4 regions of the Sphingobacterium sp. InxBP1 genome follow, and region 2 is predicted to be linked to each of the others. Evidence: riboswitches for the same ligand, from Rfam matches in the RefSeq annotation. Region 2 holds a riboswitch; each other region holds the start of a gene.
The links. Region 2 has a riboswitch for S-adenosylmethionine ahead of K7A41_RS20600 (5-oxoprolinase). Riboswitches for the same ligand answer to the same signal wherever they lie in the genome.

Region 1: linked by a shared signal. The riboswitch ahead of K7A41_RS14225 (methylenetetrahydrofolate reductase) and the one ahead of K7A41_RS20600 (5-oxoprolinase) in region 2 are both predicted to bind S-adenosylmethionine.
Region 3: linked by a shared signal. The riboswitch ahead of metE (5-methyltetrahydropteroyltriglutamate--homocysteine S-methyltransferase) and the one ahead of K7A41_RS20600 (5-oxoprolinase) in region 2 are both predicted to bind S-adenosylmethionine.
Region 4: linked by a shared signal. The riboswitch ahead of K7A41_RS09730 (O-acetylhomoserine aminocarboxypropyltransferase/cysteine synthase family protein) and the one ahead of K7A41_RS20600 (5-oxoprolinase) in region 2 are both predicted to bind S-adenosylmethionine.

What each region holds. Positions count from the first base shown of each region.
Region 1 covers NZ_JAINDX010000046.1:452,519-454,720, forward strand. The annotation lists gene K7A41_RS14220 (protein O-mannosyl-transferase family) at 1-158, opposite strand, end outside; gene K7A41_RS14225 (methylenetetrahydrofolate reductase) at 312-1,268, opposite strand; SAM riboswitch class I at 1,339-1,441, opposite strand; gene rimM (ribosome maturation factor RimM) at 1,537-2,061, opposite strand; gene K7A41_RS14235 (30S ribosomal protein S16) at 2,134-2,202, opposite strand, start outside.
Region 2 covers NZ_JAINDX010000049.1:137,391-139,592, reverse strand. The annotation lists gene K7A41_RS20610 (serine hydrolase domain-containing protein) at 1-162, shown strand, start outside; gene K7A41_RS20605 (DUF3050 domain-containing protein) at 295-1,059, opposite strand; SAM-I-IV-variant riboswitch at 1,239-1,333, shown strand; gene K7A41_RS20600 (5-oxoprolinase) at 1,398-1,661, shown strand; gene K7A41_RS20595 (RagB/SusD family nutrient uptake outer membrane protein) at 1,758-2,202, opposite strand, start outside.
Region 3 covers NZ_JAINDX010000039.1:129,761-131,962, forward strand. The annotation lists gene K7A41_RS03670 (sensor histidine kinase) at 1-65, shown strand, start outside; gene K7A41_RS03675 (response regulator transcription factor) at 120-809, shown strand; SAM riboswitch class I at 961-1,064, shown strand; gene metE (5-methyltetrahydropteroyltriglutamate--homocysteine S-methyltransferase) at 1,139-2,202, shown strand, end outside.
Region 4 covers NZ_JAINDX010000043.1:51,274-53,475, forward strand. The annotation lists gene K7A41_RS09725 (FUSC family protein) at 1-827, shown strand, start outside; SAM riboswitch class I at 953-1,065, shown strand; gene K7A41_RS09730 (O-acetylhomoserine aminocarboxypropyltransferase/cysteine synthase family protein) at 1,321-2,202, shown strand, end outside.

The DNA.
Region 1 (2,202 bases), on a different contig from region 2:
GCTCCGGGCTGATGGGCTATTTCAAGCTTGTAAGCACAGGCAATAAATTCACCGCAGTCCCACCAGCTTACCGTTTTTTCGGCCGTTGCGATATAGACAAATGTAGCAACAAGGCCACAGGCACAGCCGAAGATCGAGTTTAATCTATTGTACGTCATAAGGTGTCAATTGGTTCAAAATTTTATACTCCTTTTTCGGTACGTAAATTATAAAGTAATCTCGAGTTAAAAGTGTTAATTAACACAATTTAACAGCATAGACCACCGGCGAAGGCACCTGGTAGATAGCTTAGCAACCTGTCGCTACCAGAATTAAGCCAGCTTTTCTACAATTTTCTTTGTCGGTCCGGGATTACTCATGGTGTAGAAATGCAGCACTGGGGCGCCAAATTTAATCAGTTCCTGGCACTGCTGCACCAGCCATTCCTCGCCTACCTGTCTGACATCGGCATTTGTTTTACAGGCCGCAACCGCATCGCTCAGTTCTTCGGGAATGTCCAAATGGAAAATGCGGGGCAGGGTAACTAGCTGCTTTTTGGTGGTCAACGGCTTGAGGCCCGGAATAATAGGTACATGAATGCCATTATCCCGGCATTTGATCACAAATTCTTTATACTTATCAACGTTAAAAAACATCTGGGTAACGATAAACTCGGCACCCATATCAATTTTCTGTTTCAGGTACTTAAAGTCGGTATTAAAGTTGGGAGATTCAAAATGTTTCTCGGGATATCCGGCCACACCGATACAGAAATCGGTCTTTTCGGAGGTTACAATATCCTCGTGGAGATATTTGCCCTTGTTCATATCCACCACCTGCTGCAACAAATCGGTAGCAAAAGCGTGTCCGCCTTCCGTCGGTATAAAGTCTGCATCCCCTTTGCGCGCATCGCCCCGGAGTACCAAAACATTATCTATACCCAGAAAATTGAGGTCGATCAGCGCATTTTCGGTCTCTTCTTTTGTGAAACCACCACAGATCAGATGCGGAACAGCGTCCACCTTATATTTGTTCATAATGGCCGCACATATGGCCACTGTGCCGGGACGTTTGCGATAAGAGACTCTCTCCAGCAAGCCACTAGCATGTTCTTTGTAGATATAATCCTCCCGATGATAGGTGACGTCAATAAAAGGTGGCTTGAATTCCATCAGCTCATCCATCGTTTTAAAAATACTCTGGATTCCTTGGCCTTTTGCCGGAGGTAATAGCTCAAAAGAAAACAGTGTCTTTCCTTTTGCGTTCTGGATATGGTCGATAATCTTCATTAAAAATCTGTTTTTAGTTTTGGTTGGCTTACATCGAAACGCACGGATCCGGGAGTATTTATCGGCATGTAACTTATCTTTCCCACATGGAGTAGGGTAGAATTTAGCACCTTGAATAATACAGGTTGCTAAGGCTTCATTGGGTCTAGTCCCTCGGCCTTTCTCTATAAGCGATGCTAATATCGTTTTAAAAAATCAAAACACAAAACTATTTTTCGAAAATCCATAAAAAATAGCAACAAAGTCGACAGTACAATCCGCTACTGCTCTATTCGTTGTACAGATCGATTAACCCTTCCGGCAGGTTGACCTCTATAATTTCTTCCTCCCCATCTATCCCCAAAATGAGATCATCAGACAACGGAAACATCAGTTCCTTACCGTCCATATCTACGGTAGCGACAAACTGCTGTGGAAATTCCTGTACGTCAATAATTTCGCCCAGTTCACCATGATTTTCGTCTATCACCAAAAAGCCGATTAAGTCCGTATATCGAAAATCATCCGGATCACGCTCTGGCATCTTTTCATTGGGTAGATATACCTTCTTACGAACGAGAGGCTGCGCTTTGTCAATATGGTCGACATCTTCGAATGTTACATATGCTGTACTATTTTTCTGCAATTTTATCGTGTCGATAAAATACGGAACAAGCTTTTTGTTCACTTCCAAAAAAAGGACATCCATATCCAGAATTTCGTAGTCTTCAAATTCGAAAAACAGCTGCATCTCACCTTTGAGACCACGCGTCTTGCTGATATAGCCAATATAAAAACTTTGATCTACAGTCATTAGCGTATTTAATATGAGTAAAAAAAGCCGGCTCAGGATTGAGTCGGCTTTCTCGAATACTTTATGAAAGAATTAACCTTCAGTTTCTTCTGATGCTGGAGCTTCAGCTTCCTCTGCCGCAGGCTCTTCTGCTACAGGAGC
Region 2 (2,202 bases):
TTCTGCGCGCGCGGCGTCCATGGACAGACGATCTACATCGATCCGAAAGCGGAAATGGTCATCGTTCGATTCGCTTCCCATCCCATAGCGTCCAATTCGGCTAATGATAAGTATTCTCTGCCCGCTTATCAGGCCGTAGCCGATTATCTATTGAAAAAGTGAAATGTTCTCCTACGTTCGGAGGTAAATTTACAGCGGCTTTTTGCCCAGTCATCACGTGGGTCTGTCGCGACAACGTCAGTATATTATAAACAGTTTCTTTACACAGGCGGTTAAATGATAGAAGATTCCCAATTATAAGGAATCTTCTATGGCGTTCCAGAGCTCAATCCGTTTTTGGAGCGCCGCTTTACTTACCAGTTTCATTTCGTGCCAGATCTGATCATTGTCTTTACCGAGGTCAGTGATCATCTGCATCGCCAGCGGGCCATGTTCATCTCCGTCCAGATCAATGTGGCGTTGAAAATAGTAGATAAAGTGATCCAGATCTGATTCAGGGAAGTTGCCTTTTAGTTTTTGCAAAATCGAGGTGAACATCCCCGGAATAAGATCTTCCCTGCCAAAAGTAAAGGCAGCGGCAATTTTGTGAACCTGTCCTTCTTCGATCACTTCAAAGGTAAAATTAAGAAAGTCTTTAATGCGCTTGTCCAAAGTTGTCTGCGCGATAGCCTCAAAAATATTTTTGGACTGCTTTGCATTGACGATGAACTTATTGATCAGGTGCAGATCAGCGCCCATTTTACTCATGGCATCCAGATACATCTCAAAATGACTTAAACGGCGGCCATCGATATATTCGTCAGATTCTTCAGCCAATACAATTTCATTAATCAAATAACGCGTCGACGGATGCTCGCTTGCAAACCAGGGTAACGTTGTACATGTCAATTTTATCTGCAAGGCTTTTAGCAACGACATAAAATCCCATACCGCATAGACGTGCCCCTCTGTAAAAGCACAAAGCCTCTTGACCGTTGTGATCTTTGTATATAAAGGGTGCTGCAATAATACTTCGCGTTCAGCCGCAATGTATTGGTTAATTTCCGCAATTCTATTCATGCCGCAAAAGTATCGTCTTATCATTGCTTTTTAAAGTATTTTCGGTGAGATTACAGTAACATGATAAAGCTGACTTAAAACCTATTGTCAACCAAACGGTCAATGAAATGAGAATATAAAGCATAAATTTAAAAAAATACTGTATTAATTTTTTTAAACCAAAAAAATCTACTAATTTTATAGAGTATTCAGAATTGCATTAGGCAATACCAACCGAGTGCAGACACCGCGGTGGTAAATTAATACGGGTTTTCGACCAAAATAAACGTTTGATGACGCTTATTTCCCCACAAATCTGGATACAGTTTATGGTTTAATCTTTTAAATTTTTAGATTGTATGGCTACAACAGCAAACCTTTATCAGCATTTACTTGAAAAGTTCAGTTATTATTCCCTGGACGAACTCATACAGCTCAACAATGATGTGGTTGTGGGGCAAGGTTGGGGTTCATCTAAAGCTGCCTTTCGGACTGCTTTACTCAGTACATTTTCCAAACGGGGTTTGGACCTTTCTAATATTGTCACCAAAGAAGACGGTTTTACGTCAATCAAACATGTTCCTGTACGTCTGGAACAAAATGTGCTGATTCCTTTACAATAATCTTTATCGGCAAAAAAAGCGCGCCCGAAACGACTTCGTGCGCGCTGCTGTGGTTGGTTTAGGAAATTGCCGATTTAAAAGAAGGCAATAATCTTATTATTTATAGTTTGGATTCTGAATTAACACACCTGCGCTTTTCTCAATTTCTGTTTGTGGCAATGGCCAACGGTAAAATTTGTCTTCAAAATGATAGGGCACTTTACTGTCTTTGACTGCATTGAGTACTTCACCCGCTATATGCCAACGAATCAGATCGTAATGCCGCAGTCCTTCGAAAGCAAGTTCTACTCTTCTTTCATGGCGGATACGGTCACGCATTTTTTCCTTGGTATAACCGGCAGGGAACCCAGGCATCTGGACGCGGCTCCTTAGGGTATTCATGGCAGCGTAAACCGATGGATCTGGCCCGGCGATTTCATTTTGTGCTTCGGCATACATCAGCAGCACCTCTCCAAAGCGCAATACAACCGCATCCTGTTGGCTCAATGTTGAAAAGCCAAAGGGTAGGTTGGCCGGATCCAGGAACTTCAGCACCCCATAA
Region 3 (2,202 bases), on a different contig from region 2:
TTACCGTAAAAAGTGAGAAAGACAAAGGCACGACCTTTGAAGTAATTTTGCCCTTAAAAAAATAACACGTTCCTTTTTTGTATATTCAAGGAACATTAGTGAAAATTAATAGATTCATTATGCAAAAGATATTATTAGCAGAAGATGATCCCAATTTGGGGGATCTTTTAAAGGATTATCTCGAATTAAAGGGAAAGTTTGATGTTACGCTCTGCACTGATGGAGATGAAGCTGTTTCCCAGTTCAAAAAGAACGATTATGACTTATGCATTTTTGATGTCATGATGCCCAAAAAGGATGGCTTTACCGTCGGGCGTGAAATCCGTAAAATAAACAGTACCGTACCGATCATCTTCGCCACTGCCAAAGGCATGATGGAAGATAAAACCGAAGCCTTTGAACTGGGCGGCGATGACTATATTACCAAACCATTCCGTGTGGAGGAACTCTTGCTGCGTATTAATGCCCTGCTGAAACGTAGCGTAAGAGACAAAGAAGAAGAGATCGTCGCTGACAAATTTGAAATAGGAGACTACTACTTTGATTATACCAGCCAGCAGATTTCTTACAAAGGTCAGACACAGAAGCTATCTACAAAAGAGGCCGAATTGCTACGCTTGCTTTGCCTGAAGAAGAATGATGTATTGACCCGTGAAGAGGCACTGTTAAAAATATGGCACGACGACAACTATTTTACCGGAAGAAGCATGGATGTATTTCTCAGCAAATTACGCAAATATCTGAAGGAAGATAGTAAAGTAGAAATTGTCAATGTGCATGGAAAGGGCTATAAGCTGCTGGTCAGCTAAAACAAGGGCAGATGGAGACAGTAATAGGTCTCCATCCGCTGTTTTAATGAAAAGAAGAAAATAAAACATTTTTATCTTTAGCAGATTATAAAAAATAAATGCGCTTTTATAAAAAATTTGCATATCAGAAATAAATGTTCTAACTTAGCCTCGCTTATAGAGAAAGGCAGAGGGAATAGACCCGATGAAGCCTTAGCAACCTGTCTCTTGACAAGGTGCTAAATTCTACCCTACTTAACATGGGAATGATAAGCCGAAGTCACCGAATTCTAGTGTGTCCTTCTCTCTAGCAAGAAATATAGTTGAAAAGAAACATTAAAAACATCATTATGTTATTGACTAACAATTTAGGTTACCCGCGTGTGGGCGCATTCCGCGAATTGAAAAAAGCCAATGAAGCCTATTGGGCTAAAAAATCTTCTGTTGAGGAATTATTGGAGGCAGCAAAAAAAATTCGTGAGGGCAATTGGAAAACGCAAAAAGATGCTGGAATAGATTTAATTCCTTCTAACGACTTTTCTTTTTATGATCAGGTCCTGGACTTAAGCCTTACGGTAGGTGCAATTCCAGCCCGATACCACTCACTATTGAGCAAGGTAGATAATAATTACAGCTTAGATTTATATTTTGCTATGGCTCGTGGTTTCCAGCAAGATGGAATCGACGTGACTGCCATGGAAATGACTAAGTGGTTGGATACCAACTACCACTACATGGTGCCTGAATTCACCAAGGACCAACAATTCAAGTTGACTTCTGAAAAATTCCTGAATGAATATAACGAAGCCAGGTCGTTGGGCATCGAAACGAAACCAGTTTTATTGGGCCCGATCACTTACCTATTGATCGGTAAAGAGAAAGAAGCTGGATTCGACCGCATCGACCTATTGGACAGATTAATTCCTGTATACGAACAGATCTTAGCTAAATTGGCTGAGGCCGGTGCGCAATACGTTCAGATTGATGAGCCATTCCTTGCATTGGATTTGGATGCAAAAGTAAAAGCACTGTATCAGCCTACTTTTGAGAAGCTGGCAGCTGCAGCCAAAAACATTAAATTGATCGCGACAACTTATTTCGAAGCCTTAAAAGACAATGAGGATATCGCTGTCAATTTGCCAGTTCATGCCTTGCATTTGGATCTGGTACGCGGCGAAAATCAGCTGGATACCGTATTACCAAAAGTACCTGCCTCTCTAACCCTATCTTTGGGTATTGTAGAAGGGCGTAACATCTGGAAAAACGACTATGAAAAATCGTTGGTTAAAATCAAACAGGCCGTAGATGCTCTGGGCAAAGACCGCATCTGGATCGCGCCATCATCGTCACTACTGCATGTTCCGTTCGACCTGGACAACGAACACAACGAGCAGTCATTACCGGCTGAGGTGAA
Region 4 (2,202 bases), on a different contig from region 2:
GCTTCGCTCTGCGGATGGCTTTGCTTTTTGGTGCCGGCGCGTTAATTGGAACACTTTTGCTGGATTTTAAGTATACTTATTGGATCCTGTTGACTGTTGCAATTGTCGCAAGGCCCGCTTTCGCAATGACCAAGACCCGTAATATTGAGCGAATATTGGGGACAGCTTCAGGTATTTTAATCGGGATACTCAGCCTGACCTATTGTAAAAACCTTTCCATATTGCTTGTTCTTTCAGCAATGGGGCTTTTTGGCTTTTTCCTGTTCAACCGTTCCAACTATATGGTGAGCGTCATTTTTATTACATGGGGTATTGTTATCGCGCTCAATTTATTTGAAGGTAATATCGATGTGATACTGGGCAGCCGTATGATATTTACGCTGATGGGCGCGCTACTTGCTATCGCTGGCTACTTTTTAATTCCGGTACGCCAAAGCTCCGGCATGATTCAGCTGGCCAAAGATGTGGCAGATTTCAACCAGCAGTATTTTCAGATCATCAATAAAAGATTGTCGCACAATCTACAGAGCACGTTCGATATCCGCTTAGCCCGCAAAAAAGCACAGACCGCCATGGCTCAGTTTTCAGAAACCATCTCTCAACTCAAAAAGGAACCGGAGAAAAAATGGATGAATTGGACGCATATTCACCATTTTCAGGCGCTCTCATATCGTGTCAATTCGCATTTGGTCGGCCTATCCATTTCACTGGGTAAGACCAACAATGACAACTTGCACGACGACATAGAGGCCAGAATCAATGAATTAAAACCTTTATTAAAGGATCTGGAACAAACGGCCACACAGCTCCAAGCAAGCAAAACTTAACACGGAAATGATTCCTGAATTAATTAAAAATTGTTTTTCTTTTGCATTAATAGAAAAGAAGTTTATATTTGTATTGTCTTCTGAAGAAGATTTCTAATCAACACCTCCCTTAATCAGCAGGTCTTGATTTATAAAGAAGTGGCGAGAGACTGGCTCTATGACCCACTGGCAACCTTCAATTTGGTTGAAAAGGTGCCAAATCCTGTCCAAAACAATATCGTTTTGGAGCATATAAATGAAATAAGACAATGATTATTACATTACAGCAAACTATCCACACTTTAGGTTCCTATGAGACGAGCCTATTAACAACGAAAGAAGTACAACATCGCATTTCTATGGCTATGCGAATGCGTATGCATATGCACCTTTCAGCTTGTTAAGAATCATTTCCTCTTTTCTGGATAACGATGTTAACAGACCTGCCTGACGGGTGTGTATGCTTCTATTTACCTTATTAATAATTTTTTTGAAACCTTAAATCCGAAATATTATGTCTACAAAAAAGAATTTAAAATTTGAAACACTACAAGTTCACGCTGGCCAAGTGGCTGATCCAACCACCGGATCAAGAGCTGTACCTATATATCAAACAACCTCATTTGTATTTGAAAATGCCGAACATGGCGCTAATCTGTTTGCGCTGAAACAGTTTGGTAATATCTATACACGGATCATGAACCCGACAACCGATGTCTTCGAGCAACGCATTGCTGCGCTGGAGGGGGGCGTCGCAGCTGTAGCTGTCGCTTCCGGACAGGCTGCCCAATTTATCGCGCTCACCAATATTCTGGAAAGTGGTGAAAACTTTGTTGCTGGTTCCAACCTCTATGGCGGCACCTTCAACCAATTCAAAGTATCGTTTAAACGGCTAGGGATTGAAGCGCGCTTCGCCGCAGACGCAGAAGCAGATAAGATCGAAGCATTGATCGATGACAAAACTAAAGCGATCTATGTGGAAACGATTGGTAATCCCAGTTTTAATATCCCAGATTTTGAAAAGATCGCCGCTGTGGCCAAGAAATACGATCTGCCACTCATCGTTGACAATACCTTTGGGGCAGGCGGCTATTTATTTAAACCGCTCGAGCACGGTGCTCATGTCGTTGTTGAATCAGCGACCAAATGGATCGGAGGCCATGGAACAAGTATTGGAGGTGTCATCATCGACGGAGGTAATTATAATTGGGGAAATGGCAAGTACCCTCAGTTTTCTGAACCATCCGAAGGTTACCACGGTCTGGTATTTTCGGAAGTATTTGGTGAAAAAGGCCCTTTTGGCAATATTCAGTTCGCTATCCGCGCGCGGGTTGAAGGATTACGTGATTTCGGTCCAGCACTTTCGCCGTTCAACTCCTTCCTTCTTTTACAAGGA